DNA from 3 places in the Streptomyces sp. NPDC053560 genome. Region 2 is predicted to be linked to each of the others. Evidence: riboswitches for the same ligand, from Rfam matches in the RefSeq annotation. Region 2 holds a riboswitch; each other region holds the start of a gene.
The links. Region 2 has a riboswitch for cyclic di-AMP ahead of ACIGQF_RS33685 (M23 family metallopeptidase). Riboswitches for the same ligand answer to the same signal wherever they lie in the genome.

Region 1 (10,202 bases), on a different contig from region 2:
CGCGCTCGCCGTCGTCGTCGGCATCGCCCTGCTCGCGGGCCCCTACCTCGTGCGCATGATGCAGGACCTCTCCGAGGAGCGCCTGATGCGCATCCGGGCACAGGAGCGCGCCGAGGTCGCGGCCCACGTCCACGACTCCGTCCTGCACACCCTCACGCTCATCCAGCGCAGCGCCGACGACCCCCGGGAGGTGGCCCGCCTCGCCCGCGCCCAGGAGCGCGAGCTGCGCGCCTGGCTGTACAAGCCGGAGGGCCGCGGCAAGGACGAGGACGAGGAGCCGGACCGGCTCGCGGACGCCGTCCGGAAGGCGGCTGCCGGGGTCGAGGACGCGCACGGCGTGCCGATCGAGGTCGTGGTCGTCGGCGACTGCCCGCTGGACGAGCAGCTCGGGGCGCAGATGCAGGCCGCGCGCGAGGCGATGGTGAACGCGGCCAAGTACGGTGGCAGCGGCGGCGCGGTGCAGGTCTTCGCCGAGGTGGAGGGCCGGTCGGTGTTCGTCTCCGTACGCGACCGGGGGCCCGGCTTCGACCTGGACGCGGTGCCGGCGGACCGGATGGGCGTACGGGAGTCCATCATCGGGCGGATGCAGCGCAACGGCGGTACGGCGCGGCTGCGCTCGGCCCCGGACGGAGGGACCGTAGTGGAACTGGAAATGGAGAGGGCCGCGGAATGAACGCCACCGAAGCAGCACAGGGGAGCGGCGAGGGGGCGGCCCGGCGGGCGCGCGTGGTCCTCGTCGACGACCACCGGATGTTCCGTACGGGCGTCCAGGCCGAGATCGGGCAGACCGACACCACCGGCGTCGAGGTGGTCGGCGAGGCCGCCGACGTCGACCAGGCGGTCACGGTCATCACGGCCACCCGGCCCGAGGTCGTGCTGCTGGACGTGCACCTGCCCGGCGGCGGCGGGGTGGAGGTGCTGCGCCGGTCCGCCTCCCTCATGGCCGACCCGGAGCGTCCGGTGCGGTTCCTGGCGCTGTCGGTGTCCGACGCGGCGGAGGACGTCATCGGCGTCATCCGGGGCGGGGCGCGCGGCTACGTCACCAAGACGATCACCGGTACGGACCTGGTGGACGCGGTCTTCCGGGTCGCGGACGGCGACGCGGTCTTCTCCCCGCGGCTGGCCGGTTTCGTCCTCGACGCCTTCGCGTCGACGGATGCCCCGCCCGTCGACGAGGACCTCGACCGCCTCACCCAGCGCGAGCGCGAGGTGCTGCGGCTGATCGCCCGCGGCTACGCGTACAAGGAGATCGCCAAGCAGCTCTTCATCTCCGTCAAGACGGTCGAGTCGCACGTGTCGGCGGTCCTCCGCAAGCTCCAGCTCTCGAACCGCCACGAGCTGACGCGCTGGGCGACGGCCCGCCGCCTGATCTGACGCCGACTGCGGCCACCGGGCCGGGAGTTGAGCCTCCCGGTCCGAGGCGGCGGGCAGTGTACGCGTCAGCCCCGCACTCCGGGTCCCGCTCGGCGAATACCACCCGATGTCCCGGGGTGTTCCGTGGCTCCTCACCGCGAAGTGACCACCCGGTCATACCTTGGAAGTGACCAACCGGGCACCTCCGCGGTGGTACCGGCCGGTACCCCCCTGCGGAGGTGGACGCAGTGACGAACGCATGGCGCTACCGGGGCGACCGGGCGGGGCACGCGGTCCGCGCGGAGCCGCGGCGGGACCGCGCAGGCGCTTCCCGCGCCCGGGCGGCACACGCCGCGTACGCCGCCCGCGGCAAGAGCCTCGCTCCCCGCTGAACGCGATGAGCGAGCGAGGCGGTGCTCACCGCGTGCCCCGTCTGCGGAGCACCGCTGTGGTCACGGGGGAGTGCAGCTCCCAGCCCATGGCCCGGTACAGGGACAGCCCGTCGTCCCGGGCCACCAGCACCCCCTGCGTGGCGCCCTGCTGCGCCGCACGGGCCGCCAGAGCCGTCATCACGATCCGGCCCAGCCCCTGGCGGCGGTGCGCGGGATCCGTGCGGACCTGGTCGAAGACCGCCGTCGCGCCGGCCAGCGCGACCCGGCCGCCGGCCGCCACCTCCCCGGTCGCGGCGAACGCGCGCGCGTCGACGATGCCGCCCTGGGCGACCGTCTCGACGACGTACCCGCCCGGCAGCACGGCCGGGTCCGGCGGCGGCGCGGGGGCCGCGCCGGGCACCAGGCCGTCCCGCAGCCCGTCGGGCACCTCCGGTGCCCCCGCCGCCCGTGAGGCACCGCTGTGCGTCGTGCGGCCCAGCGGGGCGGTCATCAGGTACTCCGGTGCCCGGAACTCCCAGGAGGCCGGCAGCGCGGGCTCGACGGCCGAGCGGGGCGCGCAGACCTTCAGCCACAGGCCCGGCGTGATGAGCGCGACGGACAGGCGGCGCAGCACCGCGGGGTCCGCGGCGGGCAGGACGTACCGCGCGACCTGGTCGGTGCGGCCCACGGCTATCCGGAAGCCGCCCGGTACCTCGACCGCGCCGTCCGTGCCGCGCGAACGCACCCAGCCGTCCACCCAGGCGCGCACGACCTCGGGCCGTGCCACGGGCACGCGGTGGTGCTCGGTCATTGTGTCCACGGACCCGATCGTATTGCGAGAGCTTCGCAATAGTGACGGTCGAATTCGGCCCCCTTGCATAACGCTGCCGGGGCCACCCGAATCCTTGGAAAATCAGGCTACTTGAGAGAGGTCAAGAGCCGTGCGGGTACATATCGGTGATGGTGTTCGGCTCTACTTCGATGTGGAGGGGGCCCAACTGGAGACGGACGGCCCGGACATGGCCGAACGGCCGACGATCGTGCTGCTCCACGGGGGACCGGGGGCCGATCACACCCTGTTCAAACCGGAGCTTTCCGCCGCGGCCGGATTCGCTCAGGTCATCTACCTCGACCAGCGGGGGAGCGGCCGTTCCGTACGGTGCGGGCCGTCCCAGTGGACATGGGAGCGGTGGGCGGACGACGCGATCGACTTCTGCGACGCGCTGGAGATCGAACGGCCCGTCCTCGTGGGCTCGTCCAGCGGCGGGTGGGTCGCGCTGTTGGCGGCCATCCGGCACCCCGACCGGTTCGCCGGGCTGGTGCTGGACAGCGTGATGCCCGGGGACACGTACGAACGGCTGGAGATGTTCGAACGGCTGGGAGGGCCGGAGGCGCGGGACGTCGCCCTGCGGTACTGGGCCGGGGACAACGGCGACGAGATGACCGAGGCGTGGGAACGCGTCTGCCTGCCCCTGTACTCCCGGCAGCCCGGCGGGGACGCGGCCAGCCACGACCGGCTCCGCCGGGTGCGCTGGAACGACGACGTGCTGGACCACTTCCGCACGGTGCTGGCGAGGGGGTTCGACCCCTGGCACGGGCTGGAACGGCTGGAGTGCCGCGCGATGATCCTGGCCGGCGAGCAGGACCCGGTGGCGACCGCCTCGGCGGCCCGCCGCTTCGCGCACCGGCTGAGCCGCGCGGACGTACGGTTGCACGTCCTGGCGGAGGCCGGGCACGGGGTCTTCCGCGAGTCGCCGATACGGGCGATGGACCTGTTGCGGGACTTCGTGGTGAGCGGTCACGTGCCGCGTCTGCATTGAACCGCCGGGGCCGCCTTTCCGTGGCCGAATATGGCTGGCGGTTCCGGTGTTACCGGCGGGCGCGGACGTGCGGGACGCGGAATACGACCGGTCGGTCGAATTCTGGTCCGTGAGCCGGAATTCATTGATTGCTGAACCGGCTGCCCGTGCTGCCGGCATCTGACTTCCCGGACCGCCTTCAGGAGCCGTCTGCCAAAACTGTGTTCCGATACGAATGTGACGAGGTGGGCCCGGTGTTCCCCTCGCGTCAGCAAAGCGTCAATGAGCTTCCGGAGGCTCGCGGGCGCCGACGGTCCCTCTCCCTGCCGTTGGTACGGCGGTGGCCCGGGTCAAGGGGGAGCGGGCCGCCGCCGTACCTTCGGCGGGGGCGGCCGGCGGCCGTCGGGGCGGAACCGACGGCGGTGGGGAGCCGGCCGCCTGGACGAGGACGCTAAACCTCCTGGCGGCCTGCAAGCGGGCCATTGCCGGGCATTGCCCACTCCCTTACCGGTCGGTGCCCGCTTCTGGCCTCCGGGTGACTGGCATCGACCGGTGCTGTACGAGAGTGCGGACCAGGGGCGCTCGACAGTTCGATCCGGTGGTGGGTGCCGGGGACGAGTGACAGGTGGCCGGCGGACCTGCCCGCAGGGCCGTGCGGCGCCGGAGCTACGATCGACCACTATGGACGTAGTGATCAATGTGTTCGTCGCCCTGCACATCATCGGCATCGCTTCGCTGCTCGGCGGCTTCCTCACGCAGATGAAGGCGATGAGCGCGGGCACCGCCCGCTTCGTGCCCGCGATGCTGCACGGCGCGATCACGATGCTGGTGACCGGCGTCATCCTGGTCGGTCTGAACCAGATGCAGGACGCCTCGGTCAACAACATCAAGATCGGCGTCAAGCTCGCCGTCCTGATCGTCATCCTGGGTCTGGTCTACGTGAAGCGTGACGAGGAGAAGGTGGAGAAGCCGCTCTTCGGACTCGTCGGTCTGCTCACGGTCGTCAACATCTTCATCGCGCTCCTCTGGACCTGAGCGCCCCGGGACCTGAGAGTCCCGCCGGACGCGAGAACCGCGCGGCTGCCCTCGAAGGGCGGCCGCGCGGTTCGTCGTTCTGCGAGTTGCCTCAGGCCGGTCGTACGTCAGGCCGGTCGTACGTCAGGCCGGTCGTACGCTCCCGTAGATCGGCATGTAGTAGATCGACTCCACGCGTACGTTCGCGCCCGGCTTCGGGGCGTGGATCATCTTGCCGTCGCCGATGTACATCCCGACGTGGCTGATGTCGTCGTAGAAGAACACCAGGTCCCCCGGTTGCAGATCCTTCGTCGCGACCCGCGTGCCGGTCTTCACCTGGTCCCAGGTCGTCCGCGGCAGCGAGACGCCGGCCGCCTTCCACGCCGCCTGGGTCAGCCCCGAGCAGTCGTACGACGCGGGCCCGGTGGCGCCCCAGACGTACGGCTTGCCCATCTGCGCGCGGGCGAACGCGATCGCCTTCTCCGCCTTGGTCGCGTACGAACCGTCGGGCACCCCGGAACCGGTGCCGGTCCCGGAATCGCTGCCCGTCCCGGAGCCGGAGCCGCCGTCCGTGCCGCCCGCAGCGCCGTCCTGTTCACGTTCGCGCTCGGCCTGCTCCCGCGCCAGCTCCTCGGCCTTGCGCTTCGCCTCGGCCTTCTTCTTGCGCTCCAGCTCCGCCAGCCGCGCCTTCTCCTGCGCGGTCAGCCGGGACAGCAGCTGCCGGGCCTCGGTCAGCTTGCCCTGGACCTCCTGCTTGGACGTCTTCAGCGACTCCTGGGACTTCTGCAGCTCCTCCAGGCCCTTCGTCGCCTGCGCACGCTTGCGCGCGGCCTGCGCCTGCTGGTCCTGGTAGTCGGCGACCGCCTCCTGCTGGCGGCCGGTGAGCCGCTTCATCAGGTGGTTGCGGTCCACGAACTGCTGGGGGTCCTGCGCCAGCATCAGCTGTGCGGTCGGGCTCAGCCCGCCGGACCGGTACTGGGCGGAGGCGAAGGTGCCCAGCTCCCGCCGGGCGTCGTTCATCTTCTGGGTCCGCTCGGCCGCGGCGTCCCGCAGTTCGTCCACCTTGTCGCGCTGCGTCGCGGAGCGTTCCTTGGCGGCGTTGTATTTCTGGGTGGCGACCTCGGCCTGCCGGTACAGGCCGTCGACCTTCTTCTTGACCTCCTCTATGGAAGGTGCGGGCTTCCTGGGGGACGCGTCCGCGGTCTGGGTGAGCAGCGTGACCGAGGCCAGCGCCGCGGTGGTGAGCCCGGCCGCCGTACGGCGGTGTGCGGGCACGGTGAGCATGCGGGTGCGGGGCTTGCGATGAGACGCCAAGGCCGGCGACTCCTTCCGTGGACCGCCTACCGGGTTAGCTGTCGGGTTCGGGCGCATGAGCGCGCGCGTGGGGCGCGTGCCCACTGGTGCTACGGAAGGTGCCCTACGGCCGTACGGATCGCTCCGCAGAGACCGATTCACCCCGGTCGTACGTGGGCCCTCCTGCGTCGAAGTCGGCGACAGGAGGGAGGGTCCCCGGCTCCGGCTGCCGTGCGTACGAACAGCTGCCATGCGTATGGCAAGGGCCGTGCGTACGACAGGCCGGACTCGGCGGGGCGGCCCGTGCCGGTGCTGTCACCGGACGGTGGGGCGGGCTGCCCGGTCGGCACGGTAGCCAACTCGTGTGGCTTCTGTGAAGGCTGATGTTCGATTTGCCCGCAATCTTTTCGTGACCTGATCGTGTCCGTGCCGATGTGAGGGCTGTCATGACCACGGAATGTCCGGTGCCGTTGTCCGTCCGTGACGGGCGGCGGGGTGCCGTATCCTCCGCGCCGCTCTCCGCCGCTGTTGGGGCCGTGTCCTCCGTTCCGTCCTCCGTTCCTGTTCAGGTCGCGCTCGCCCCTGTTCGTACGGCCCTCCGGCCCTGCTCCCGCCGCGCTCCGACCCGCCCGTACCGCGCCTCCGCCGGATCCTTGAGCCCGGAATTCCGCGGCCGGGGCCGGGTTGTCGGTGGGGCGGCCTAGACTCGGTGGGCGATGAGCAGCCTCTTTGACGACAGCTTCCTGGCGGACCTCGACCCCAAGGACGAGGAGCCGCCGCCTCCCGAGGACGAGGACCGTCCGGCAGTGGAGGAGGTGCCGCACGACCTCTTCGGTGGCCGCTACGACGCGCCCGTGCAGCGGGACGCGTACTACCGCGACGGCGCCGCCCGCCCGGCCGTCGACCCGGCCGCGCTGCTGGAGGGGCTGAACGACCAGCAGAAGGCCGCCGTCGTGCACACGGGCTCGCCGCTGCTCATCGTCGCCGGTGCCGGCTCCGGCAAGACCCGCGTCCTCACGCACCGCATCGCGCACCTCCTCGGCACGCGCCACGTCCACCCCGGCCAGATCCTCGCGATCACCTTCACGAACAAGGCCGCGGGCGAGATGAAGGAGCGCGTGGAGGAGCTGGTCGGCCCGCGCGCCAGCGCCATGTGGGTCTCCACCTTCCATAGCGCGTGCGTGCGCATCCTGCGCCGCGAGTCCAAGAAGCTGGGCTTCACCTCATCGTTCTCGATCTACGACGCCGCCGACTCCAAGCGCCTGATGGCCCTGGTCTGCCGCGATCTGGACCTGGACCCGAAGCGCTTCCCGCCGAAGTCCTTCAGTGCCAAGGTCTCCAACCTCAAGAACGAGCTCATCGACCACGAGGACTTCGCCGGGACGGCGGCCGACGGTTTTGAGAAGACGCTCGCCGAGGCTTACGCGATGTACCAGGCACGGCTGCGCGAGGCCAACGCCCTGGACTTCGACGACATCATCATGACGACGGTGAACCTGCTCCAGGCTTTCCCGGACGTCGCGGACCACTACCGCCGCCGCTTCCGGCACGTCCTGGTCGACGAGTACCAGGACACCAACCACGCCCAGTACACCCTCGTACGCGAGCTGGTCGGCCCGGGGACGGACGAGGTGCCCGCCGCCGAGCTGTGCGTCGTGGGCGACGCCGACCAGTCGATCTACGCCTTCCGCGGTGCCACGATCCGCAACATCCTCCAGTTCGAGGAGGACTATCCGAACGCCACGACGATCCTGCTGGAGCAGAACTACCGCTCCTCGCAGACGATCCTCTCGGCAGCCAACGCCGTCATCGAGCGCAACGAGAACCGCCGCCCGAAGAACCTCTGGACGGACGCCGGCACCGGCCCGAAGATCACCGGCTATGTCGCCGACACCGAGCACGACGAGGCGCAGTTCGTCGCCGACGAGATCGACCGGCTCACGGACGCGGGCGAGACCCGGGCCGGCGACGTGGCGATCTTCTACCGGACCAACGCCCAGTCCCGTGTCTTCGAAGAAGTCTTCATCCGGGTCGGGCTGCCCTACAAGGTCGTCGGCGGCGTGCGCTTCTACGAGCGCAAGGAGGTCCGGGACGTCCTCGCGTACCTGCGCGTGCTGTCCAACCCTGAGGACACCGTCCCGCTCCGCCGCATCCTGAACGTTCCGAAGCGCGGCATCGGCGACCGCGCCGAGGCGATGATCGACGCCCTCTCGGCCCGCGAGAAGATCACGTTCCCGCAGGCGCTGCGCCGCGTCGACGAGGCGTACGGCATGGCCGCGCGCTCCGCGAACGCCGTCAAGCGCTTCAACACGCTCATGGAAGAGCTGCGGACTATCGTGGAGTCCGGTGCAGGGCCCGCGACCGTCCTGGAAGCGGTCCTGGAGCGTACGGGCTATCTGGCCGAGCTCCAGTCGTCCACGGACCCGCAGGACGAGACCCGTATCGAGAACCTCCAGGAACTCGCGGCGGTCGCCCTCGAGTTCGAGCAGGACCGCGGCGTGGACGCCGAGACATCAGGGACTGCCGTCCCGGGCGGCACCCTCTCCGACTTCCTGGAGCAGGTCGCCCTGGTCGCCGACTCCGACCAGATCCCCGACGAGGACGACGAGGGCACGGGCGTCATCACGCTCATGACCCTGCACACCGCGAAGGGCCTGGAGTTCCCGACCGTCTTCCTGACGGGCATGGAGGACGGCGTCTTCCCGCACATGCGTGCGCTCGGCCAGACCAAGGAGCTGGAGGAGGAGCGGCGGTTGGCGTACGTCGGCATCACGCGCGCCCGCGAGCGGCTGTACCTCACGCGCTCCACGATGCGCAGCGCGTGGGGCCAGCCCCAGTACAACCCGCAGTCCCGCTTCCTGGAAGAGATCCCGGACGAGTACGTCGAGTGGAAGCGGACCGGCCCGGCGACGCCGTCCGCGTCCATGGGCGGGCTCTCCTCGGGCCTGTCCTCCGGCTTCTTCGGCGGTGGCTTCGGCTCCTCGTCCTCCTCCTCGCGGAGCAAGGCCGGGCCGAGCGGCTTCGCGACCCGCCGGGCCAAGGACCGGCAGGTGGTCGCGCTCGCCATCGGTGACCGCGTCACGCACGACAGCTTCGGGCTCGGCACGGTCGTCGGGGTCAAGGGCAGCGGCGACAACGCCGAGGCGACGATCGACTTCGGCGGCGAGAAGCCGAAGCGCCTGCTGCTGCGGTACGCACCCGTGCAGAAGCTGTAGGCGGGCAGCGCATACGTGAAGGGCCCGGAACCCCTCGGGGGCCCGGGCCCTTCATGTAGCGCGTGCTGGAGCGCGCGTGCTGAGCGTGTTCTCGGTCGGCTCAGTTGGGGTCGATGCCCTTGGAGCGCAGCCAGGGCAGCGGGTCTATCGCGTCGCCACCGCCCGGGTGCACCTCGAAGTGCAGGTGGGGGCCGGTGGAGTTGCCGGAGTTGCCCGAGTACGCGATCACGTCGCCGGCCTTCACCGTGCCCGAGCGGATCTTGGCGCTGCTGAGGTGGCAGTACCAGGTCTCCGTGCCGTCCGGCGCGGTGATCTCCACCATGTTGCCGTAGGCGGGGTTCCACTTGGTGACGACGGTGCCGTCGGTCGCGGCCATCACGGGCGTGCCGTAGCTGACCGGGAAGTCGATCCCGGAGTGCAGCGACATCCAGTTGACGCCGGCCTGCCCGTAGAGGGCGCTGAGCCCGTGCTGCTTGACCGGAAGCGCGAACTTGGGGCGCAGCGCCTCCTTGCGCGCTGCCTCCTCGGCCTTGCGCTTCTTCTCGGCGGCCGCCCGAGCCTGCAGGTCGAGACGTTCCTGCGTACGACTGGCACGGTCGGCGAAGTCGTTCGCGTCGGCGCTGAGGTTCGACAGCTGGGAGTCCAGCTTGTTGTTCGCGGCGGACGGCTTCACGGCCGAGGCCTCCGACGCGGCCTGTACGGCGGTGTCGTCGTCCTTGTCGGTCGCGCCGGAGACGGAGGCCGCGGCCACGGCGCACACGCCCATGGCGGCCACGGAGGGCACCGCGACGGTCAGCAGCGCGGACTTCTTCGGCGTACGCCGCCGGCCCCGGCCGCCGCCGCTGCCGTGCGCCTCGCGCCGGGCGGCCCGACGGCCGCCGGAAGCAACCCCGGAGGGACCGTCGAGGCCGCCCTCGGGGGAGACGGCGGGGGCGGGGATGATCGCGGTGACGGCGGAGTGGAGGTCGCCGTCCTCGTCGGCACCTGTCCCGGCGTCGGCCGCGGCCAGATCATCGGGTGTGAAGACGGCGGTGGACTCGGCAGCCCCCTCGGGAGCCGCGCCCTGCACGTGTTCGACGGCGTCGAACTGCGAGGTCTCGAACTGGGACGGGTCGAGTTGGGACGCGTCGAGGTGGGAGGCGTCGAACTGTCCGGTG
Region 2 (10,202 bases):
GCAGGATCCGAGAGCAGTACGGGAGCAGAGCACCGAATGGCCGAGAGCACGCGTTCCGGGGAGCCCGACGAGAAGATCGTGCGGCTTCTCTTCACCGACTTCGACGGGGACCGCGCCGACCCGGACGACGTCATCAGCGACGGACTGGACGGCGGCTACGCGGACCGTACCGAGGCCCTGGCCGCGATCCTGCGGGACCCGGACGAGGGGCCGTACGAGCACTTCCTCGCCTGCCTCGCGCTGACCAGGTGGGGCGACGCTCTGGGCTACGCGGCCGTCGCCGAGGCCGCGTCGGACCCGGCGGCGGTGGACTGGCGCGGCGCGTCGTACGACCGGCTGCACACCCAGGACGACACCTTCGCGCTGCTGGCCGAGGCGGTGGGGGACAGCGCCGACATGGTCGAGGAGCGTGCCACGCCGGAGGCGCGCGTGCGGGCCGCGCGGGCGCTGCTGGCCATCGCCGACCGCGTGCAGTTCGACCGGCGCATCAGCGCCCTGCTCCGCCGGGACCTGCTGCCCGCGTGCCTGCCCGCGCTGCGGGACGCGGTGGACCGCGGTGTCCGGCGGCTCGCGGAGCACGAGCGGCTCGGCTTCGATCTCGGCCTGCAACTGGCGCTGATGATCGTCGCGGCCCGCGCCGCCGACCCCGGCTGGGCCGCTGCCGCCGCCGGGCGCCTCGCCCTGGCCGAACCGGGCGAGCGCGCGCTGCGGGAGCTGCGGGAACTCCAGGATCCCGGGGGCGCGTGAGGGGTGCGCGCGGCGCGCGTTCGCGCTGCGCACACCGATCGGCCGTGCGTCTTTGCCTCGCCGGGAACACCCGTGCCCTCCCCGGGAGTTGAAGGAGTGTCCGGTGAGGCTCTTGCCGCTTCCAGGGGGAGTGCATGACGCACGTACGGCTGACACTGCACGGAACAGAGAGCACCCAGGAATTCCGTTCGCTCCACCGGTGGCTGCGGGACGGCGGGCCGGAGCTGCGGGCCGCCGGCGTCACCGTGCGGGACGTGGGAGAGGATCCGGCGCCGGGGGAGATGGGCGGTGCCTTCGAGGTCATACAGCTGCTGGTCGAGCACGGCGCCGGCTGGGGCAGCCTCGCGCTGGCGGTCGCGGCCTGGTGGGAGGCGCACCGCCCGCGCTCCTCGGTCACCTTCGAGCGGGACGGCACCAAGGTCACGCTCACGGGCGCCGAGCTGCGTGACGAGGAGACCGTTCGGCGGGCGCTGGCCCGGCTGGGGCGGGAGGACGCGGCATGACCGCGCCGGCCGCGGGGGAGCCGGAGGCGTCGGGGGCCGGGCAGCAGCCGGTCGCGCCCGCGGCAGGCCGGCCGCTGGACCCCGCGAAGTCCGCCTGCGTGCTCATCGGCGTCGGATCGTACGAGCACCTGGAGGACCTTCCGGCAGTCCGCCACAACCTCATCAAGCTGCGTGAGCTGCTCACCGATCCGGACGTGTGGGGCGTGCCGCACAAGCGGGTGCACGTCGTGTCCAACCCCGATTCGCAGGGCCGGATGACGGACCCGATCGTCCGCGCGGTCGACGAGGCCACCGACACCCTGCTCGTGTACTACGCGGGCCACGGCCTGCTGGACGCCCGCGACAACGACCTGTACCTGGCGACCCCCGCCTCCCGGCGCGGCCGCCGCGAGACCGCCCTGGGGTACCGCGTGCTGCGCGACCTCATGGAGGACGCCAAGGGCTCGGTGCGCCGCCGGATCGTGGTGCTGGACTGCTGTTACAGCGGTCGCGCGGCGAACGGCGTGATGGCCGCCGACGGCACCACGGTCCCTGGCGAGGACCTGGTCGCCATCGAGGGCTCGTACGTCCTCACCTCGACCACGGAGAACCTCAAGGCGGAGGCGAAGGGCGACGCCGCGTACACCGCCTTCACCGGTGAGCTGATCCGCCTCCTGGAGCGCGGCGACCCGGCCCGTGCCGGTGAGCCGCACCTGACCCTCAACCAGATCCACGGCACCCTCCGGCAGACCCTCGCGGCCAAGCGCCTGCCCCGCCCGCAGCGGCTGGACAACGGCGGCGTGGGCGATCTGCCCTTCGTACGGAACAGACAGCCGGCCGACCCGGTCGCGGCGGCCGCCCCGGCCCGCCGCGGCCCCGGCCCGCTCGTTCTCGGTGCCGCCGGGCTCGCCCTGCTCCTCGTCGGGGCGGCGGCCGGGACGGCCGGGACGCTGCGGTGGGGCCCGGAGCGGCGGCCCGCCGCCGACGCCGCCCCGCCGATCCCGGGAAGCTGCGGCAAGGAGGGCCGGGCCACCCTGCTGGACGTCTCCGACCGCCTCAGCGAGCAGCCGCACAACGAGTACCTGGGCGACGAGGTGGCCGGCCTGTCGGCGCTGGCGCTGACCGGCGGCGCGCAAGGCGACGGGAAGGACGCCGAGGGGGAGGGAGCCGAGGGGAAGAGCGGCGACGGCAAGGACGCCGCAGGAGAGGGCCGAGTCTCCGGGGCGGCGGGGCCGCAGGTCCTCGCGCTGCGGGACGGGGAGCCCGCCCAGGTCTTCAGCATCGCGCTCGGCAGCCCCGAGAAGCTGCGCCCCGAGGTCACCGGAGTGCAGGGTCTCTACCGCTCGGACCGCTCGAAATTCCCGGAGTTCGACGGCGAGGGGCTGGTGGTCGAGAAGGGCGGCGGGACGGTGCTGGCCAGCTCCGAGCTGGGCCCCGCGATCCGCCGTTTCAGCCTCGCCGACGGCAAGCAGAAGGGCCCCGACCTCCCGGTGCCCGATGCTTTCAAGCCGCCGCCGAAGGGCGCCGCCGACAACACCCGCAGCCTGGAGTCGCTCGCGGTCACCCCGGACGGCAAGCACCTCTTCGCGGGCATGGAGGGCCCGCTGCTGGGCGACGACGACGTGCACGGCCGCCACCAGATCCGCATCGAGCGCTACGAGGGCGCCGCGGGCAAGGCGTACACCCCCGAGAGCCAGTACGCGTACCAGACCGAGGAGGGGCTCTTCCTGTCCGAGCTGGTCGCCGTGGACGAGACGCATCTGCTCGCCCTGGAGCGCGGCTACATCAGCGGCCTCGGCAATGGCATACGCGTCTACGAGGTCGACCTCACCACGGCCGACGACGTCACCGGCCAGGCCTCGGTCACCAAGCACGACAACGACCTCATCGCGCCCAAGCAGCTGTTGTTCGACCTCTCCCGCTGTCCGTGGGGCGGCATCAGCACCGAGGAGCCGCAGCCCAACCCGGTCCTGCAGAACGTCGAGGGGATGGCGCTGGGCCCCGAGCTGTCCGGGCGGTACGCGGGCCACCGGGTGCTCTACATGGTCGCGGACGACAACGCCCGCAGCGCCCAGGCGACCCGGCTGTACTCCGTCGCGGTACGGCTCCGGGGCTGAGTCCGTCGCGGTACGGCTCAGAGGCTGCGGTACGGCTCAGAGGCTGCGGTACGGCTCAGAGGCTGACGGGCCGTACCGGCCTGCGGTGCCCCCGCCGTCTCCGAGGGGTCGCCCGTCCGGCCCCCGCCGGGTCGCCGTACGGTTCCAGGGCGGTCACCCTGGGACGGCGGTGGTGACGGGAGCGCGAAGCGGCACACGGGAAGCGGCGCGGGAAAGAGGCCGGTGCGGATGGGGCGAGGCGGAACGGGCATGCCGGGAGAGCGGGAGCGGCAGGCCCGTCGGGACGGGCTGCCGAGGTTCGGCCGCCGGCTGGTGTGCTGGCTGCCCGCCATCTTCCTGATCGGCGGCCTGGTCTTCGACCTGCTGACGCCGTCGCGGTACACCGCTGCGCCCTTCTTCTCGGCGGCCCCCCTGGTGGCGGCGCCGCTGTACTCGCTGCGGTACACCGCCCTCACCGCGGTCCTCTCCGTCCTGGCGGAGATCGGCGTGGTCGCCTTCCACGGCCGGATGGGCGGCTACGAGTCGTACACCGAGGCGGTGACCGTCCTGGTCGTGTCGGTCCTCGCGCTCGGCATCAACCGCGTCGTACGGATCAGCGACGCCCGGCTGGCCTCCGTGCGGGACGTGGCGGAGGCGGCCCAGCGCGCCGTGCTGCCGCAGCCGCCGGACCGCATCAGCGGACTCGACGTGTCGGCGCGCTACGAAGCGGCGCAGGCGGACGCCCGCATCGGGGGCGACCTGTACGCCGTGCAGGACACCCCGCACGGCGTACGGCTGATCGTCGGCGACGTACGGGGCAAGGGGCTGGAGGCCGTGGAGGCCGCCGTGATCGTCATCGGGGCCTTCCGGGAGGCCGCGGAGCAGGAGGCCACGCTGGAGGCGGTGGCCGGGCGGCTGGAGCGGGCGCTGCAGCGCGAGGGCAGCAGACGCGAGGGGCTGGACCAGTTCGAGGGGTTCACCACGGCCGTTCTCGCCGAGGTCCCGTCCGAGGAGCGCGGGATGCTGCGGGTGCTGAACCGCGGCCACCCGGCGCCCCTGCTGCTGTGCGTGGACGGCACGCTGAGCGAGCTGGCGCCGCGGACCCCGGCGCTGCCTCTCGGGCTGAGCGAGGTCGCGGGCTGGCCGGACCGCGCGGACGAGTCCCGGTTCCCGCCCGGCGCGATGATCCTGCTGTTCACCGACGGGGTGACCGAGGCGCGGGACTCCAGGGGCGTGTTCTACGAGCCGGCCGTCCGGCTCTCCGGCCGGGTGTTCCCCGGCCCCGACGCGCTGCTGGACGCCCTCGTGGACGACGTGGCACGGCACACCGGGGGCGAGACGGAGGATGACATGGCCCTGCTGGCCCTCCGCCGACCGGAGGGGTGAGCCCCACGGCCTACGGAGGGGTGGGCCCTAGACGGTGGACCGGTTACACCGGCTCCGGCTCCGGCTCCGCGAGCCACTGCACGCTCCGCCCGTGCTGCTCCGTGAGGGCGACGGGCCGGCCGTCGACGGCGAGCGTGAGGAGGCGCGCGTCGGCGGGGCGCGGGCCGGGCAGCCACGGCAGCACGCTGTGGTGCTCCTGGGAGACCCAGTGGCCGGGCCGGTCCACGAGCAGTGACCGTACGACCCGGACGAACTCCTCGCGGCGCTCCAGGGGCAGGTGGGTCAGCGCCGCCGTGTGGAAGACGACCAGCGTCGCCTCGGGCGGCGCCTGCGCGGCCAGCGCGGGCAGCTCGTGCAGGAGGTCGCCGCGTACGAGGGGCGTCGGCGGCGCGTTCCGCACTGCCTCGACGGCGGCGAGCTGCCGGCCGGCCCGGTCGGCGACGTCCACGCCACCGTTCCCCGTACGGCCGCCGTTCCCCGTATCGCCGCTGTTCTCCGTACCGCCGGACCAGGCGTCCCCCGTGCCCGTACCGGCACTCGTCCCGAGGGCCGTGTTGTCCCGCGGGCCCGGCCAGGCCAGGGCGCGGAGCCAGCGGATGTCGTCCGGGTCGGACAGGTCGAGCGGGTCGAGGCCGAGGCCGGCCCGCCAGACGACCCGCGGTGGCGCGGCCGGTACCGGCGTGCCCGGGGACGTGCGGCAGGGAAGGACCACCGGGCTGTCCGGATCCCCGAACTCCGGCCCGCCGTCGTAGCGGTAGCGGTACCGGTCCGGATGCAGGCACAGCCCGGCCGCCGCGCCGACCTCCAGGAGCGCGAGCGGCTGGGGGAGACGGGCGAGGACGGGCAGCAGCGTGGCGCAGCGCGCGGGCTCGTCGGTCCGGGCGAGCCGCCGCATCATGACGTCGCGTACGTCGTCCCAGTGCCGGATCGTCCACTCGCGCCAGCTCCGGTACGCGAAGTCGCCGCGCGGGCCCTGTTCGGCGTGCGGGCCGTCGAGGTAACGGACGGCGGCGAGCAGGAGGTTGGGCTGCTGCTGGTTGCCGTGCGGCAACGAGACGGCCAGGAAGTCGCAGAAGTCCGGGTCCTGGCTGATGCGGGCGGTCAACTCCTCGTGGGCGTCGGACTCCCCCCGCGCCTGCTGCCACGCGAAGTCCGCGTACCGATCCGCCACTGCCTGCGCGCTGTTGACGACCATGATCAGACGCTACTGCTCTCACCGTCCGTAGCCGATACGCACCCCTCCGCATAACAACTGGCAAACGATCAGTCCGGTTCGGGTTTCCGATCCATGGCCAACTCGCCCCAATTTAGCCGTGACTGCATGCATAAGTCCTGGTCAGCGGTCGTACGGATTCCGGGGAACGCTTGGAATCCAGCCGTCCCTTCCATTACTGTCCGATAACGGAGCGCGGTCGTTACAGCCGTCGCAAGAGACGGCAACGCGCGCCGACGCCGAATCCCAACAGCGCACTTCATTACCGCACCACCCGCCAAGGGAACCGGGGAACCACCACCTTGGGGTGAATCGGGCGACTCCCCCGGAGCCGCCCGTAGGAGACCTTCCTGCTCCGAACCCGTCAGCTAACCCGGTAGGCGAGAAGGAAGGAAAGGAGTGCGCCCCCGTGGCGTCCAACAAGCCTGCCCCCGAACCGTCCCGCCGGACCGCGTACGAGCCGTTCGCGACGCACGAGGGCGCGGTGCACGACCCGTACGCGCACCAGGATTCGTCTCCGCATCCGTACTCGTACCCGCACCCGTATCCGGACGGCCACGAGGCCCCCGGGGCCCACACGGAACCGGCGTTCGCCGACACCGCGGCCTTCCCCGCGGCCTCGGACACGGCCACTTTCCCCGCGGTCTCGGATACGGCGACCTTCCCCGCGGTGAGCGGTACGGGCCAGATGACCGCTACAGGTCCGATGACCGGTACGGGTCCGATGACCGGTACGGGTCCGATGACCAGTACGGGTGCCGTGGCCTTCGGTGCGCACGGCGGCGCGTATGACGGCGCCCATGCCGGCGCGCAGTACGGCGCAGGTGACGGCGTGCACGACGGGGCGTGGGAGGAATGGAACCCCACGGAGGAGTCCGTACGCCCCGTACGCGGCCGGCACCGCGTGGCCAAGCAGCGCGGCGGCCTCGCCCGCAGCAGCACGGTCCTGGGCGTCGGCGTCATGGCGGCGGTCGGCGCGGGCGGCATCGCCACCGCGCAGGGCAAGCCCCAGGTCTCCATATCCATGCCCGACCTGGGCGGCATGGCCGAGCGCGTGTCCGAGAAGCTGGGCTCGAACGGCTCCGCCGACACGGCCGACGCCGCGAACGCACAGGGCGGCCCGTTCACGCAGGCGGCCGGCGCCGCCGGGGGCGAGCACTCCCAGGGCGGCGACGCCCTCCGCACCCGCATCATGGAACAGGCCGAGCAGGCACAGAACTCCGCCGACCAGGAGGCCCGCGAGGCCGCCGAGAAGGCCGCCGTCGAACAGGCCGAGGCGGAGGCCGCCGAGCGCCGGCAGCAGGCCGAGGCCGCGAAGAAGAAGGCCGACGCGGCAGCCGAGGCCAAGGCCGAGGAGGCGGAGCGCAAGAAGGCCGAAGCGGCCCGCGCCGCCAAGCTCGCCGAGCTGGCGAAGAGCTACACCCTCCCGGTCTCCTCGTTCACCATCACCGCCACCTTCGGGCAGGGCGGCGACCGCTGGGCCGCCGACCACACCGGCCTCGACTTCGCCGCGCCGACCGGCACCCCGGCCAAGGCGGTGCACGGCGGCACGATCACGCAGGCCGGCTGGGCGGGTTCGTACGGCTACCGCATCGTCGTCACCCTCGACGACGGCACCGAGCTCTGGTACTGCCACCTCTCCTCGATGGTGAAGACCTCCGGCAAGGTGAACGCCGGCGACGTCATCGGCCGGGTCGGCGCCACGGGCAACGTCACGGGCCCGCACCTCCACCTGGAGGTCCGGCCGGGCGCCGACTCCCCGATCGACCCGCTGCCGTGGCTCCGCGACCACGGCCTGAAGATCTGACCTGGTCCGATTCGGTCCGGCCCGGCCTGATCCGTTACTGATCCGGTCTGGCCGGACGACCGACGACGGACGACCGACGGCCAACGACGGATGACCGACGACGGACGACCGACGGCCAACGACGGATGACCGACGGCCAACGACGGATGACCGACGGCCCCGAAAACGAACGGTCCATTCTTCGCCCGGCGGGCTTCCGTTCGCCCGTTCCGGGCACTTGTCCGCCGTCGCCGCCGCCTCGTGCGCCCCGCCTCGCAGGGCGCACACAGCAGGAGGGGAGAGGCGGTGGCCGACGGCCGGGTCTCCGCGTGCCCACGGACCGTCCCCGGCCCTCCGTACGCGGACCCGCACTCTCCGGCGGCCCCGATGCCCCACACATCGGGGCCGCCGGTTTCGGTACGGCCGTACGCCCGTAGGCCTGGATGCCCGTAGGCCGTAGTCCCGTAGAGCCGTACGCCTGGATGCCCGTACGGGAGCGAAATCCACGCCGCCCGCGCAGAATGGGAGGACCCGCCCCGGCGTGGGAAGTCCCGCCGGGGTACGACGGCGTGCCGACCGAAGGGCGGACCCTCGTGGAGTGGACCCTCGAAGTCATCACCGTCCCCGTCACCGACCTGGACCGGGCGAAGGAGTTCTACGCGGACCGGTGCGGCTTCAAGGTCGACACCGACGCGCAGATCGCCGAGGGCGTACGGATCATCCAGCTCACCCCGCCCGGCTCCCGCTGCTCGATCGCCCTCATCCAGGGCATGCCACCGGCCCCCGGCCAGACCGATATGGCGCCGGGCTCGCTCCAGGGCCTCCAGCTGTGCGTGGTGGACATCGAGGCGGCCCATGCCGAACTGGTCCAGCGGGGTGTCGATGTCGGTCCGGTCCAGCACCTCGGTGCCGACGGCTGGGCCGCGGGCCGCGGCGAGACCTGGAACGCCTTCATGCTCTTCAAGGACCCCGACGGCAACGGCTGGACCGTCCAGGAGGCCCCGTCCCCCTTGAGCGAGCGCTAGCCCGCCCGAGCGGTCGGCGGAGTACCGGCCGCCGTCAACGGAATTCCGGCCGGCGGGCAACGGAATACCGGTCGACGGGCAACGGAATAACTCCCCCACTCGCCCCGCTGAACGAAAACATGGCCACTTCCACTCCTGCTTCCGTTCCCGGCCCGGTGCCCTCCGCCAAGCGGCTCGGCTCGCTCTCCGTATCGCCGCTGTCCCTCGGCGGCAACGTCTTCGGCTGGACCGCCGACGAGTCGGCCTCCTTCGCCGTACTGGACGCGTTCACCGCGGCCGGCGGCAACTTCATCGACACGGCCGACGCGTACTCCTTCTTCGTGCCCGGCAACAAGGGCGGCGAGTCCGAGAAGATCATCGGCGACTGGCACACCGTCCGCGGCAACCGTTCCGACCTCGTCATCGCGACCAAGGTCGGCGCCCTCCCCGAGCGCAAGGGCCTGTCCGCCGCCAACATCAAGGCGGCCGTCGACGACTCCCTGGCCCGTCTCCGTACCGACTACATCGACCTCTACTACACCCACTACGACGACGAGTCGGTCGAGGTCTCCGAGATCATCTCCGCCCTGGACGAGCTGGTGAAGGCCGGCAAGATCCGCGAGATCGGTGCCTCCAACATCTCCCCGGAGCGCCTGCAGGAGTCCCTCGACTTCTCCACCCGCGAAGGCCTGGCCAAGTACGTCGCCGTCCAGCCGCACTACAACCTCGTGTCCCGCGACACGTACGAGGGCCCGCTGCGCGATGTCGCCGCCCGGTACGGCCTGGGCGCCATGCCGTACTACGGCCTCGCCTCCGGCTTCCTGACCGGCAAGTACCGCCCGGGCACGAACGTGGACAGCGCCCGCTCCGGCAAGGCCGCCGAGCACCTGGCCACCGAGCGCGGCCGCCGCGTCCTGGCCGCCCTCGACCAGGTCGCCGAACGTCACGAGGCCGACCAGGCCACCGTCGCCCTCGCCTGGCTCGCCGCCCAGCCCACGATCACGGCCCCCATCGCCAGCGCCCGCACGGTAGCCCAACTCCCGGCCCTCATGGCCCTCGGCGGCCTCCGCCTCACCGACGAGGACATCGCCCAACTGACGAACGCCTCGGAGTAACGTCCGTCGGCGAGCTTCGTACGCGCTGAGGGCGGTGGTACCCCCGCGCCACCGCCCCCAGCCACGCCCGACCCCACCGGCTCACAGTCCCACCGGTTCACAGCCCCAGAGGCCCACAACCCCACCGGCTCACCACCCCACCGGCTCACCACCCCACCGGTTCACGACCCCAGTGGCTCTGCCCCACCGGCTCACTTCCGGTCGACGACCGCCCACGAAGTCGCCGCCACGGCCCCGGCCACCGCGAACACCGAGGGCCAGGCGCCCACCTTCTTCGCCAGCGGATGCGACCCGGCGAACGCCGCGACGTACAGCCCGCTGAGCGCGGCCGCCGTACCGTTCCCGCCCTTGCGCTGCCACTCCCGCGCCGCTA
Region 3 (10,202 bases), on a different contig from region 2:
CCTTGCGCACCTCTTCGAGCACCTGATGTTCCAGGGCTCGGCGCAGGTGAAGGGCAACGGTCACTTCGAGCTGGTGCAGGGCGCCGGCGGTTCGCTCAACGGCACCACGAGCTTCGAGCGGACGAACTACTTCGAGACCATGCCGGCCCATCAGCTGGAGCTCGCCCTGTGGCTGGAGGCGGACCGGATGGGTTCGCTGCTGGCCGCGCTGGACGAGGAGTCGCTGGAGAACCAGCGCGACGTGGTGAAGAACGAGCGCCGCCAGCGGTACGACAACGTGCCTTACGGTACGGCGTTCGAGAAGCTGACGGCGATGGCCTACCCGGAGGGCCACCCGTACCACCACACGCCCATCGGGTCGATGGCCGATCTGGACGCGGCGTCTCTGGAGGACGCGCGGCAGTTCTTCCGTACGTACTACGCGCCGAACAACGCCGTGCTGTCCATCGTGGGCGACATCGACCCCGAGCAGACGCTGGCCTGGGCGGAGAAGTACTTCGGCTCCATCCCTGGCCACGACGGCAAGCAGCCGCCGCGGGACGGTTCGCTGCCCGGGACCATGGGCCGGGAGCTGCGGGAGGTCGTGCACGAGGAGGTGCCTTCGCGGGCCCTCATGGCGGCGTACCGGCTGCCGCACGACGGCACCCGTGAGGCTGATGCCGCGGACGTGGCGTTGACGATCCTGGGTGGCGGCGAGTCCTCCCGCCTGTACAACCGCCTCGTGCGCCGCGACCGCAGCGCCGTCGCGGCGGGCTTCGGGCTGCTGCGTCTGGCGGGCGCGCCCTCGCTGGGCTGGCTGGACGTGAAGACGTCGGCCGGCGTGGAGGTGCCCGCCATCGAGCGCGCGGTGGACGAGGAGCTCAAGCGCTTCGCCGAGGAGGGCCCGACCGCCGAGGAGATGGAGCGGGCGCAGGCCCAGTTGGAGCGCGAGTGGCTGGACCGCCTGGAGACGGTCGCCGGGCGCGCGGACGAACTGTGCCGGTACGCGGTGCTGTTCGGTGACCCGCAGCTCGCGCTGAGCGCCGTACAGCGCGTTCTGGAGGTGACTCCGGAGGAGGTGCAGGCGGTCGCCGCGGCCCGGCTGCGTCCGGACAACCGCGCGGTGCTGGTCTACGAGCCGACCGGGCCCGCCGAGGCCGCCGCTGTGGAGGCCACCGAGGCCGACGCGACCGCCGCCCAGCACGACACCGAGACCGAGGAGGCGGCGCAGTGACCGAAGCCGTGACCCCCACCATGACGTTCCACCCGCAGCCGCAGGCCGGGCAGCCGAAGCCGTGGGCGTTCCCGGCGCCGGTGCGCGGCCGGCTCGGCAACGGCCTGACGGTGCTGCGCGCCGACCGGCCGGGCCAGCAGGTCGTCGCGGTCGAGATCAACCTCGTGGCGCCGCTGGAGGCCGAGCCCGCGGGCCTGGACGGTGTCGCCACCATCATGGCGCGCGCGCTCTCCGAGGGCACCGACAAGCACGACGCCGAGGAGTTCGCGGCCGAGCTGGAGCGGTGCGGCGCCACGCTGGACGCGCACGCCGACCATCCCGGTGTCCGGGTCTCCCTCGAAGTACCGGCCTCGCGTCTCACGAGGGCGCTGGGCCTGCTGGCCGACGCGCTGCGTGCCCCGGCCTTCCCCGACGGCGAGATCGAGCGCCTGGTGCGCAACCGTCTGGACGAGATCCCGCACGAGCTGGCGAATCCGGGGCGCCGGGCGGCGATGGCGCTGTCCAAGCAGCTGTTCCCGGCCACGGCCCGGATGTCCCGGCCGCGGCAGGGCACGGAGGAGACGGTGGCGCGTATCGGCGCCGCCGCGGTGCGTGCCTTCTACGAGGCGCATGTGCGTCCGGGGACGGCCACGGCCGTGGTCGTCGGTGACTTCGCCGGGGTGGACCTGGACGCGGCGCTGGAGGAGACCCTCGGGGCGTGGGCGGGCTCGACCGCGGAGCCGGTGGCGGCCTCGCCCATCGTGGCCGACGACACCGGCCGCGTCGTGATCGTGGACCGGCCCGGTGCGGTGCAGACCCAGCTGCTGATCGGCCGCATCGGCGCCGACCGGCACGACCGGGTGTGGCCGGCGCAGGTGCTCGGCACGTACTGCCTGGGCGGCACGCTGACGTCCCGGCTGGACCGTGTGCTGCGCGAGGAGAAGGGCTACACGTACGGCGTCCGGGCGTTCGGCCAAGTGCTGCGGTCCTCCGCCGACGGTACGGGCGCCGCGATGCTGGCCATCAGTGGCTCGGTGGACACCGCCTCTACGGGGCCCGCGCTGGAGGACCTCTGGAAGGTGCTGCGGACGCTGGCCGCCGAGGGGCTGACCGACGCCGAGCGGGACGTGGCGGTGCAGAACCTGGTCGGTGTGGCGCCGCTGAAGTACGAGACGGCTGCTGCTGTCGCGGGGACGCTCGCCGACCAGGTCGAGCAGGAGCTTCCCGACGACTTCCAGGCGCAGCTGTACCGGCGGATGGCCGAGACGGGCACGGTCGAGGCGACCGCCGCCGCGGTCAGCGCCTTCCCGGTGGACCGGCTGGTGACGGTTCTGGTGGGCGACGCCGCGGAGATCGCGGAGCCGGTGCGGAAGCTGGGCATCGGCGAGGTGTCGGTCGTCAAGGGCTGATGCGGAGCGGGCCGGCGGCGGAGCTGTACCGCCGCCGGACGTCGCGGTAACGGTTGTGAATTCGCCCGCGCCGTACGGCGGGAGGGCGGGCCGGAACGGGGCGTACCGGTGCCGTCACGGGGTGGCGTGAAAGCCGTCAACGCCGCCCACATATCAGGACATAGTGGATCCCGGGTCGCCAATGCGGCCCGGGATCTCTGCTTTTGTCCGGAATGCAGTAGGTGGTTGCTCGCGAGCCGTGTGGCGTCCGGCACAAACTCCTGTTTCTGTTTGCTGATCGCGAGATGTCCCGTTTAGCGTCGGTCCGGCTGTTCGACAGAAGTGCGCCGCACCCGCGGCCGCCGGGCAGTCATCGCCGAGTCCCCGTACGGCGCGAGCCAGGGGAGCCGGGGACCCACATGTCCCTTGGGGTGAATCGGGCGACTCCCCCCGGAGCCGCCCGTAGGAGACCTTCCTGCTCCGAACCCGTCAGCTAACCCGGTAGGCGAGAAGGAAGGAAAGGAGTGCGCCGGTCATGGCGTTCACCCGTGCCACCGGCAAGCACCGCCGCCCCGGCCGTGCTGCCCGGACCACCCGCAACATCGCCGGCATAGCCGCGGCGACCGGCGTCGCCGTTTCCATCGCCTCCCCGGCGCTGGCCGCGAACGAGGACCCGGCCGCCACCACCGACACCGGCCTCACCCGCGCCATCGCCGACACCGGCGACCGGGTCGCGGACAACATCGTCGCCCAGGCCGACGCGCAGGAGGAGGCCGCCGAGGTCGCCGCCGCCCGCGCCAAGGTCGAGGACGCGGCCGTCAAGAGCGCCGAGGACGCGAAGAAGAAGGCCCAGGACGAGCGCCGCAAGGCCGCCGAGGCCGCCAAGAAGAAGGCCGAGAAGAAGAAGGCCACCGAGGCCCGCGCCTCACGCTCGGAGGCCCGTACCACCCTCAGCGTCTCGGGCTTCGTCGCGCCGATCTCCGGCAGCTACGTCTCCACGCCGTACAGGGCCTCCAGCGGCCTGTGGTCCTCCGGCAGCCACACCGGCATCGACTTCCACGCCGCGTCCGGCACCGCCGTCCACGCCGTCGGCGCCGGCACCGTCGTCGAGGCCGGCTGGGGCGGCGCGTACGGCAACAACGTCGTCCTGAAGATGGACGACGGCACCTACACCCAGTACGGCCACCTGTCGTCCATCGGCGTCTCGGTCGGCCAGAAGGTCTCCGCGAACCAGCAGATCGCGCTGTCCGGCAACACCGGCAACACCACCGGCCCGCACCTGCACTTCGAGGCGCGCAGCGGCCCGGAGTACGGCTCGGACATCGACCCGATCGCGTACCTGCGCTCGCACGGCGTCAACGTCTGACGACCGCGCACCGTACGGCGCACTCCGCGTATCCCGAAGCCCCGGCCCGACGGCCGGGGCTTCGGCGCACCCGGACGCGCTTCCGTCCCCGCGTTCCCGCGCACCCCTTTCCTCGGCCAAAAAATATCCAGGAATTCGTCACGGCCATCGGAAAAGGCGGCCCGGTGTCATAGAGTCACGGAAAAGGCGCCGCCCGGCGGCGTTTCCGGAGGATTGCGGCGGAGGCACGGACGATGCGAGGAAATATTTCGGCGCATGTGGTCTGCACGGCGATTCGCGACGACATCGTCTCCGGCGCGTTCCCGCCCGGCTCCCGGCTGATCGAGGAACTGCTCGCCTCCCGGTACGGCGTCTCCCGCGTCCCCGTACGCGAAGCGCTGCGCACCCTGGAGTCCGAGGGGTTCGTCACCACTCGCCGGCACGCGGGCGCGTGCGTCGCCGAGCCGACCGAGCAGGAGGCCGCCGACCTCCTGGACATCTGCCTCCTCCTGGAGCCCCTGGGTGCCGCCCGTGCCGCGGCCCGCCGCTCCGCCGCGCACCTGAAGGTGCTGCGCGGCCTGGTCCGGCTGGGGCGCGCGAGAGCCCGCCACGGCAACCCCGACGACCTGCGCCAACTGGACGGCTGGTTCCACGGGACGCTCGCGCAGGCGAGCGGCAGCGCCAGTATGACGGCGCTGCTCGTGCAGGTACGCCGCAAGATCGACTGGGTGTACGCGGTCGACCTGGGGCGGATCTCGCCGGGGGACGTGGACCGCTACTGGCAGGAACTCGGCGCGATCGTGGACGCGGTGGCGCGCGGTGACGCCGAACGCGCCCGCGCACTGACCGCCGCACACGTGGAGCGCACGCTGCCCGCCCACCGGCTGCGCCGTCCCGCACCCGCGGTGAGGGAAGTGAAACCGTCCGTAAACATGGCGCGCGCCCAGAATTAACACCGCTGCCGTATACAACTCCTGGGGGAATTCTTCCCCTGTAATCGGCGTGCCTGGCGTGCCTGAATTCGGGAGTGCGAGTGCGGCGGGGTGGGGGTATTCCGTACGCGGCTTTACGCGTATGCCGCCGAATTCTACTCGGAGCACGGAGGCCCGGCCGGTAATTCCGTACAGGTCGGCAAGGGGGTCCGGTCCGCCGGACGTGGAACGGCTCGGACGCCGAACGGCCCCGCCGGACCCAGGGCGGCCTCCCACTGGACGTGGAACGGCCCCGCCCGTGACCCGTGGGGGCGGGTCACCGTGGCGGGGCCGTGAGAGGCCGTTCCGGCGGCGTGGGCCCGCCGGGTCTGCCCGAAGGGTCAGACCGTCTCCGGGAGCTCCTCGAGGCCCTCGGAGACGAGCTTCGCCAAGCGGTCCAGCGCCGCGTCGGCGCCGTCGGCGTCCGAAGCCAGCACGATCTCCTCGCCGCCCTGGGCGCCCAGGCCCAGGACCGCGAGCATGGAAGCGGCGTTGACGGGGTTGCCGTCGCCCTTGGCGATCGTGACCGGCACGCCGGAAGCGGTGGCCGCACGGACGAAGATCGAGGCGGGGCGGGCGTGCAGACCCTCGGCCCATCCGACATTGACGCGGCGCTCAGCCATTGTGTTGCCCTTCGGGTCGGAGAAGTTGTCTAGACCAGTGTCTCACGCGGGCACCGGTGGTCCGGTGTGCCCAGCCCGGGCGAGCGCTCGGATCCTAGAAGGCCAAGCCTGCGTCACGCCCCGGCTGTACGCATGCTGAGACCCGGTCGTACGCACCGTCCCGCCGCCGGGTACGTACGGTCGTCTCCGTGCAGCCTCCGGGGCACTTCGACCGGCCCCGGATACGCCACCGGTCGTACGCTGTCCGCATGGAGACGCCGTCGGATGCCGCCGCCTACCCCGCCCACTGGGAAGCCGACGTGGTGCTGCGTGACGGCGGCACCGCCCGGATCCGCCCCATCACCCCGGACGACGCGGAACGCCTGACCTCCTTCTACGAGCAGGTCTCCGACGAGTCGAAGTACTACCGCTTCTTCGCGCCCTACCCCCGGCTCTCCGACCGCGACGTGCACCGCTTCACCCACCACGACTACGTGGACCGGGTCGGACTCGCCGCCTTCGTGGGCGGCGAGATGATCGCCACGGTCCGGTACGACCGCATCAACGCCGACGGCCGCCCCGCCACCGGCCCCGACGCCGACCAGGCCGAGGTCGCCTTCCTCGTCCAGGACGCCCACCAGGGCCGCGGCGTGGCCTCCGCGCTGATGGAACACATCGCAGCGGTCGCCCGCGAACGCGGCATCCGACGCTTCGCCGCCGAGGTGCTGCCGGCCAACACCAAGATGATCAAGGTGTTCACGGACGCCGGGTACACCCAGAAGCGCACCTTCGAAGACGGCGTCGTCCGCCTCGAATTCGACCTCGAACCCACCGAGCAGTCCGTGGCCGTCATGCGCGGCCGCGAGCACCGCGCCGAGGCCCGCTCCGTACAGCGGCTGCTCGCCCCCGGCTCCGTCGCCGTCATCGGCACCGGCCGCGCCCCCGGAGGCGTCGGCCGCTCCGCCCTCCGGAACATCCTCGACTCCGGCTTCACCGGCCACACGTACGCCGTCAACCACGCCTTCCCCGAAGGCGGCAGCACGCTGGACCCGGAGGGCGTACCGGCCTACCGCTCGCTCCGCGACATCCCCGGTCCCGTCGACCTCGCCGTCGTGGCCGTACCCGCCGCACACGTCCCCGACGTCGTACAGGACTGCGGCGAACACGGCGTACAGGGGCTCGTCATCCTCACCTCCGGATATGCCGAGGCCGGCCCCGAAGGACGCGAGAAGCAGCGCGCACTGCTGCGCCAGGCCCGCTCCTACGGGATGCGGCTGGTCGGCCCGAACGCCTTCGGTCTGATCAACACCGCGGCCGGCGTCCGCCTCAACGCCTCCCTCTCGCCCCGGCTGCCCGGCGCCGGCCGCGTCGGCCTCTTCACCCAGTCCGGCGCGATCGGCATCGGACTGCTCAGCGCCCTCCACGAACGCGGCTCCGGGGACGGCGCCATCGCCGGGGTCTCCACCTTCGTGTCGGCCGGCAACCGCGCCGACGTCTCCGGCAACGACCTCCTCCAGTACTGGTACGAGGACCCCGCCACCGATGTCGCGCTGCTCTACCTGGAGTCGATCGGCAACCCCCGCAAGTTCACCCGGCTCGCCCGCCGCACCGCCGCCGCCAAGCCCGTCGTGGTCGTCAAGGGCGCCCGGCACAGCGGCACCGTCCCCCTCGGCCACACCGTCCCCGCCACCCGGGTCCCCGACTCCACCGTCTCCGCCCTGATGCGCCAGGCCGGCGTCATCCGCGTCGGCACCGTCACCGAACTGATCGACGCGGGTCTGCTGCTCGCCTCCCAGCCGCTCCCCGCCGGCCCCCGTGTCGCGATCCTCGGCAACTCCGAAGCGCTCGCCCTCCTCGCGTACGACGCCTGCCTCACCGAGGGCCTGCGCCCGCAGCACCCCCATGTGCTGCCCTTCGCCGCCACGACCGCCCAGTTCCGGGCCGCGCTGGCCGACGCCCTCGCCGGCGACCGCATCGACGCCGTCCTGATCACCGCGATCCCGTGGGTCGCCGAGGGCAGCAGCGCGGACCCCGAGGAGATCGCGGCCCTCGCCACCGCCCTGCGCGAGGCCGCGGCCGAAGGGCCCGCCAAGCCCGTCACCGTCGTCCACCTCGCCATGGAGGAGCTCGCCGGGGCGCTGTCGTGCACGGCGGACTCGTGCACGACGGACGGGGGGACGGCGGCCGGCGAAGGAGAGGGTCCGCATGGGCCGGAAGCCGAAGCCGCCCGTGGCGCTGCCACGCCGGAAGCCGACCATGACGCCGCCCCGCCGGAAGCCGCCGAGAACACCCCCGGGGCTCCCCAGGCGCGCCCCGGCGGCCTGCCCCGCATCCCCGCCTACCCCGCCGCCGAACGGGCCGTACGCGCCCTCGCCGAGGCCGTCCGGTACGCGGCCTGGCGCCGCGAGGCCGCGGCACCGGGCAGAGTCCCCGAGTACGACGACATCCAGGAAGCCGCGGCCGGTGCCGACATCGAGCGGCTGCTCGACGAGCTCACCACCGACGCCGAACCGCACCGCTCCGTGGCGCTGCCCGCCGACGAGGCCGCCGCCCTCCTGGGCCGCTACGGCATCCGCGTCCGCGCCGCACTCCCCGCACCCGACGCGGACGCCGCCGTACGCGCCGCCGAGGCTCTGGGCTACCCGGTCGCCCTGAAGACCACGGCCCCGCACCTGCGGCACCGCGCCGACCTCGGAGGCGTCCGCCTCGACCTCCCCGGAGAACGCGCACTCCGCCGCGCCTACCAGGAGCTGACCGACTTCCTCGGGAAGCCCGAAGAGCTGCGCCCCGTAGTGCAGGCGATGGTGCCCCGCGGCGTCGACACCCTCATCCGGGCCTCCATCGACCCCGCGGCCGGCGCCGTCCTCTCCTTCGGGCTCGCCGGCGCCCCCTCCCAGCTCCTCGGCGACACTGCGCACCGCCTCATCCCCGCCACCGACCGCGACGTCGCCGAACAGATCCGCTCCATCAGGAGCGCGCCGCTGCTGTTCGGATGGCGCGGCTCGCAGCCCGTGGACAGCGCGGCCCTGGAAGAACTGCTGCTGCGCCTCTCCCGGCTCGTCGACGACCACCCCGAGGTCGTCGGCATCGACCTCGAACCGGTCGTCGTCGCCCCCCACGGACTCTCCGTCCTCGGCGCCTCGGTGCGCCTCGCCCGCCCACCCGCCACCACCGACCTCGGCCCCCGCCGCCTCCCCGTGTACTGACCCCCGGCCTCCGTCGCCTGCGGGCCGTACCGCCCCCGGCGCCCCGTAGGATGGACCCCATGGCTAAGACCGGTACGACGACCCAGGGGCTGCGCGCGGCGATCGAGCGCAGCGGCTATTACCCGGCACTCGTGGCCGAGGCGGTGCAGGCCGCGATCGGCGGCGAGCCCGTGGTGTCGTACGTGGTCCACCAGGAGACGACCTTCGACGCCAATGAGGTCCGCCGCCACGTCACCGTCCTGGTCCTCACGGACACCCGCTTCATCGTCAGCCACACCGACGAGCAGGCCGCCGACGCCACGTCGCCGACCCCGTACGCCACCACCTCCACGGAGTCCGTGAAGCTCGGCCGCATCTCGTCCGTCGTGCTCAGCCGCGTCGTCGCCAACCCTGAGGCCTACACCCCCGGCCAGCTGCCCCGTGAGGTCGTGCTGACCATCGGCTGGGGCGCCGTCTCCCGGCTCGACCTGGAGCCCGCCAGCTGCGGCGACCCGAACTGCGAGGCCGACCACGGCTACACCGGGTCCTCCACCGCCGACGACCTCTCGCTGCGCGTCAGCGAGGCCGGCGACGGCCCGGACACCGTCCGGCAGACGCTCGCCTTCGCCCAGGCGCTCTCCGAAGCCACCGCCGCCTCGGCCGCCCGCTGATGGCGGGTTACGCCGTGGACCCGGCGTCCGCCTGGCCCGAACCGCTGGACCTCGACACCGCGCCGGTACCCCGCTACGGCACCGGCTCGCTCGCCGACCTGCTGCCCGCCATCACCGCCGGCCAGGGCCTGGCGCACGCGCAGCCGACGGGCCTGGAACTGGCCCCCGCGGACCGCGCCTGCGTCTTCCTGATCGACGGCCTGGGCTGGGACGTGCTGCGCGCCCACCCGGACGAGGCGCCCTTCCTCACCTCGCTGCTCGGCACGTCCATGAACGGCACCGGGCGCCCCATGACGGCAGGTTTCCCGTCCACCACGGCCACCTCGCTCGCCTCGGTCGGCACGGGCCTGCCGCCGGGCGCGCACGGCCTCGCCGGGTACACCGTCCAGGACCCCGGCACGGGCGAGCTGATGAACCAGCTGCGCTGGTACCCGTGGACCGACCCGCACGCCTGGCAGCCTTACCCCACGGTCTTCCAGCAGGCGGATGCCGCGGGCATCCACACCTGCCAGGTCTCCGCGCCCGACTTCGCGCGCACGCCGCTCACCCAGATCGCGCTCAGCGGCGGCACGTTCCACGGCAGGCTCTCCGGCGAGGACCGGATGGACCTGGCCGCCGAGCAGCTCGCCGCCGGCGACCGGTCGCTGGTCTACACGTACTACTCCGAGGTCGACGGCAAGGGGCACCGCTACGGCGTCGACTCCGACGCCTGGCGCGGCCAGCTGATGTACGTCGACCGCCTCGCGGAGCGCCTCGCCGAACAGCTGCCGCCGCGCTCGGCCCTGTATGTCACGGCCGACCACGGCATGATCGACATCCCGTTCGACCCGGAGTCGCGCGTCGACTTC

Region 1: another riboswitch for cyclic di-AMP. It lies ahead of ACIGQF_RS24595 (NlpC/P60 family protein); the one in region 2 lies ahead of ACIGQF_RS33685 (M23 family metallopeptidase).
Region 3: another riboswitch for cyclic di-AMP. It lies ahead of ACIGQF_RS27830 (M23 family metallopeptidase); the one in region 2 lies ahead of ACIGQF_RS33685 (M23 family metallopeptidase).

What each region holds. Positions count from the first base shown of each region.
Region 1 covers NZ_JBITXI010000010.1:171,171-181,372, reverse strand. The annotation lists gene ACIGQF_RS24625 (PspC domain-containing protein) at 1-673, shown strand, start outside; gene ACIGQF_RS24620 (LuxR C-terminal-related transcriptional regulator) at 670-1,374, shown strand; gene ACIGQF_RS24615 (hypothetical protein) at 1,602-1,745, shown strand; gene ACIGQF_RS24610 (GNAT family N-acetyltransferase) at 1,771-2,535, opposite strand; gene ACIGQF_RS24605 (alpha/beta fold hydrolase) at 2,666-3,544, shown strand; gene ACIGQF_RS24600 (hypothetical protein) at 4,205-4,558, shown strand; gene ACIGQF_RS24595 (NlpC/P60 family protein) at 4,682-5,851, opposite strand; cyclic di-AMP (ydaO/yuaA leader) riboswitch at 5,859-6,040, opposite strand; gene pcrA (DNA helicase PcrA) at 6,547-9,045, shown strand; gene ACIGQF_RS24585 (M23 family metallopeptidase) at 9,146-10,202, opposite strand, start outside.
Region 2 covers NZ_JBITXI010000017.1:140,408-150,609, forward strand. The annotation lists gene ACIGQF_RS33660 (hypothetical protein) at 37-747, shown strand; gene ACIGQF_RS33665 (hypothetical protein) at 882-1,250, shown strand; gene ACIGQF_RS33670 (esterase-like activity of phytase family protein) at 1,247-3,346, shown strand; gene ACIGQF_RS33675 (PP2C family protein-serine/threonine phosphatase) at 3,596-4,711, shown strand; gene ACIGQF_RS33680 (DUF2332 family protein) at 4,755-5,906, opposite strand; cyclic di-AMP (ydaO/yuaA leader) riboswitch at 6,181-6,322, shown strand; gene ACIGQF_RS33685 (M23 family metallopeptidase) at 6,334-7,731, shown strand; gene ACIGQF_RS33690 (VOC family protein) at 8,304-8,735, shown strand; gene ACIGQF_RS33695 (aldo/keto reductase) at 8,855-9,829, shown strand; gene ACIGQF_RS33700 (hypothetical protein) at 10,021-10,202, opposite strand, start outside.
Region 3 covers NZ_JBITXI010000012.1:158,066-168,267, reverse strand. The annotation lists gene ACIGQF_RS27840 (M16 family metallopeptidase) at 1-1,213, shown strand, start outside; gene ACIGQF_RS27835 (M16 family metallopeptidase) at 1,234-2,601, shown strand; cyclic di-AMP (ydaO/yuaA leader) riboswitch at 2,945-3,103, shown strand; gene ACIGQF_RS27830 (M23 family metallopeptidase) at 3,116-3,946, shown strand; gene ACIGQF_RS27825 (GntR family transcriptional regulator) at 4,180-4,878, shown strand; gene ACIGQF_RS27820 (HPr family phosphocarrier protein) at 5,238-5,519, opposite strand; gene ACIGQF_RS27815 (GNAT family N-acetyltransferase) at 5,768-8,704, shown strand; gene ACIGQF_RS27810 (DUF5998 family protein) at 8,764-9,354, shown strand; gene ACIGQF_RS27805 (alkaline phosphatase family protein) at 9,354-10,202, shown strand, end outside.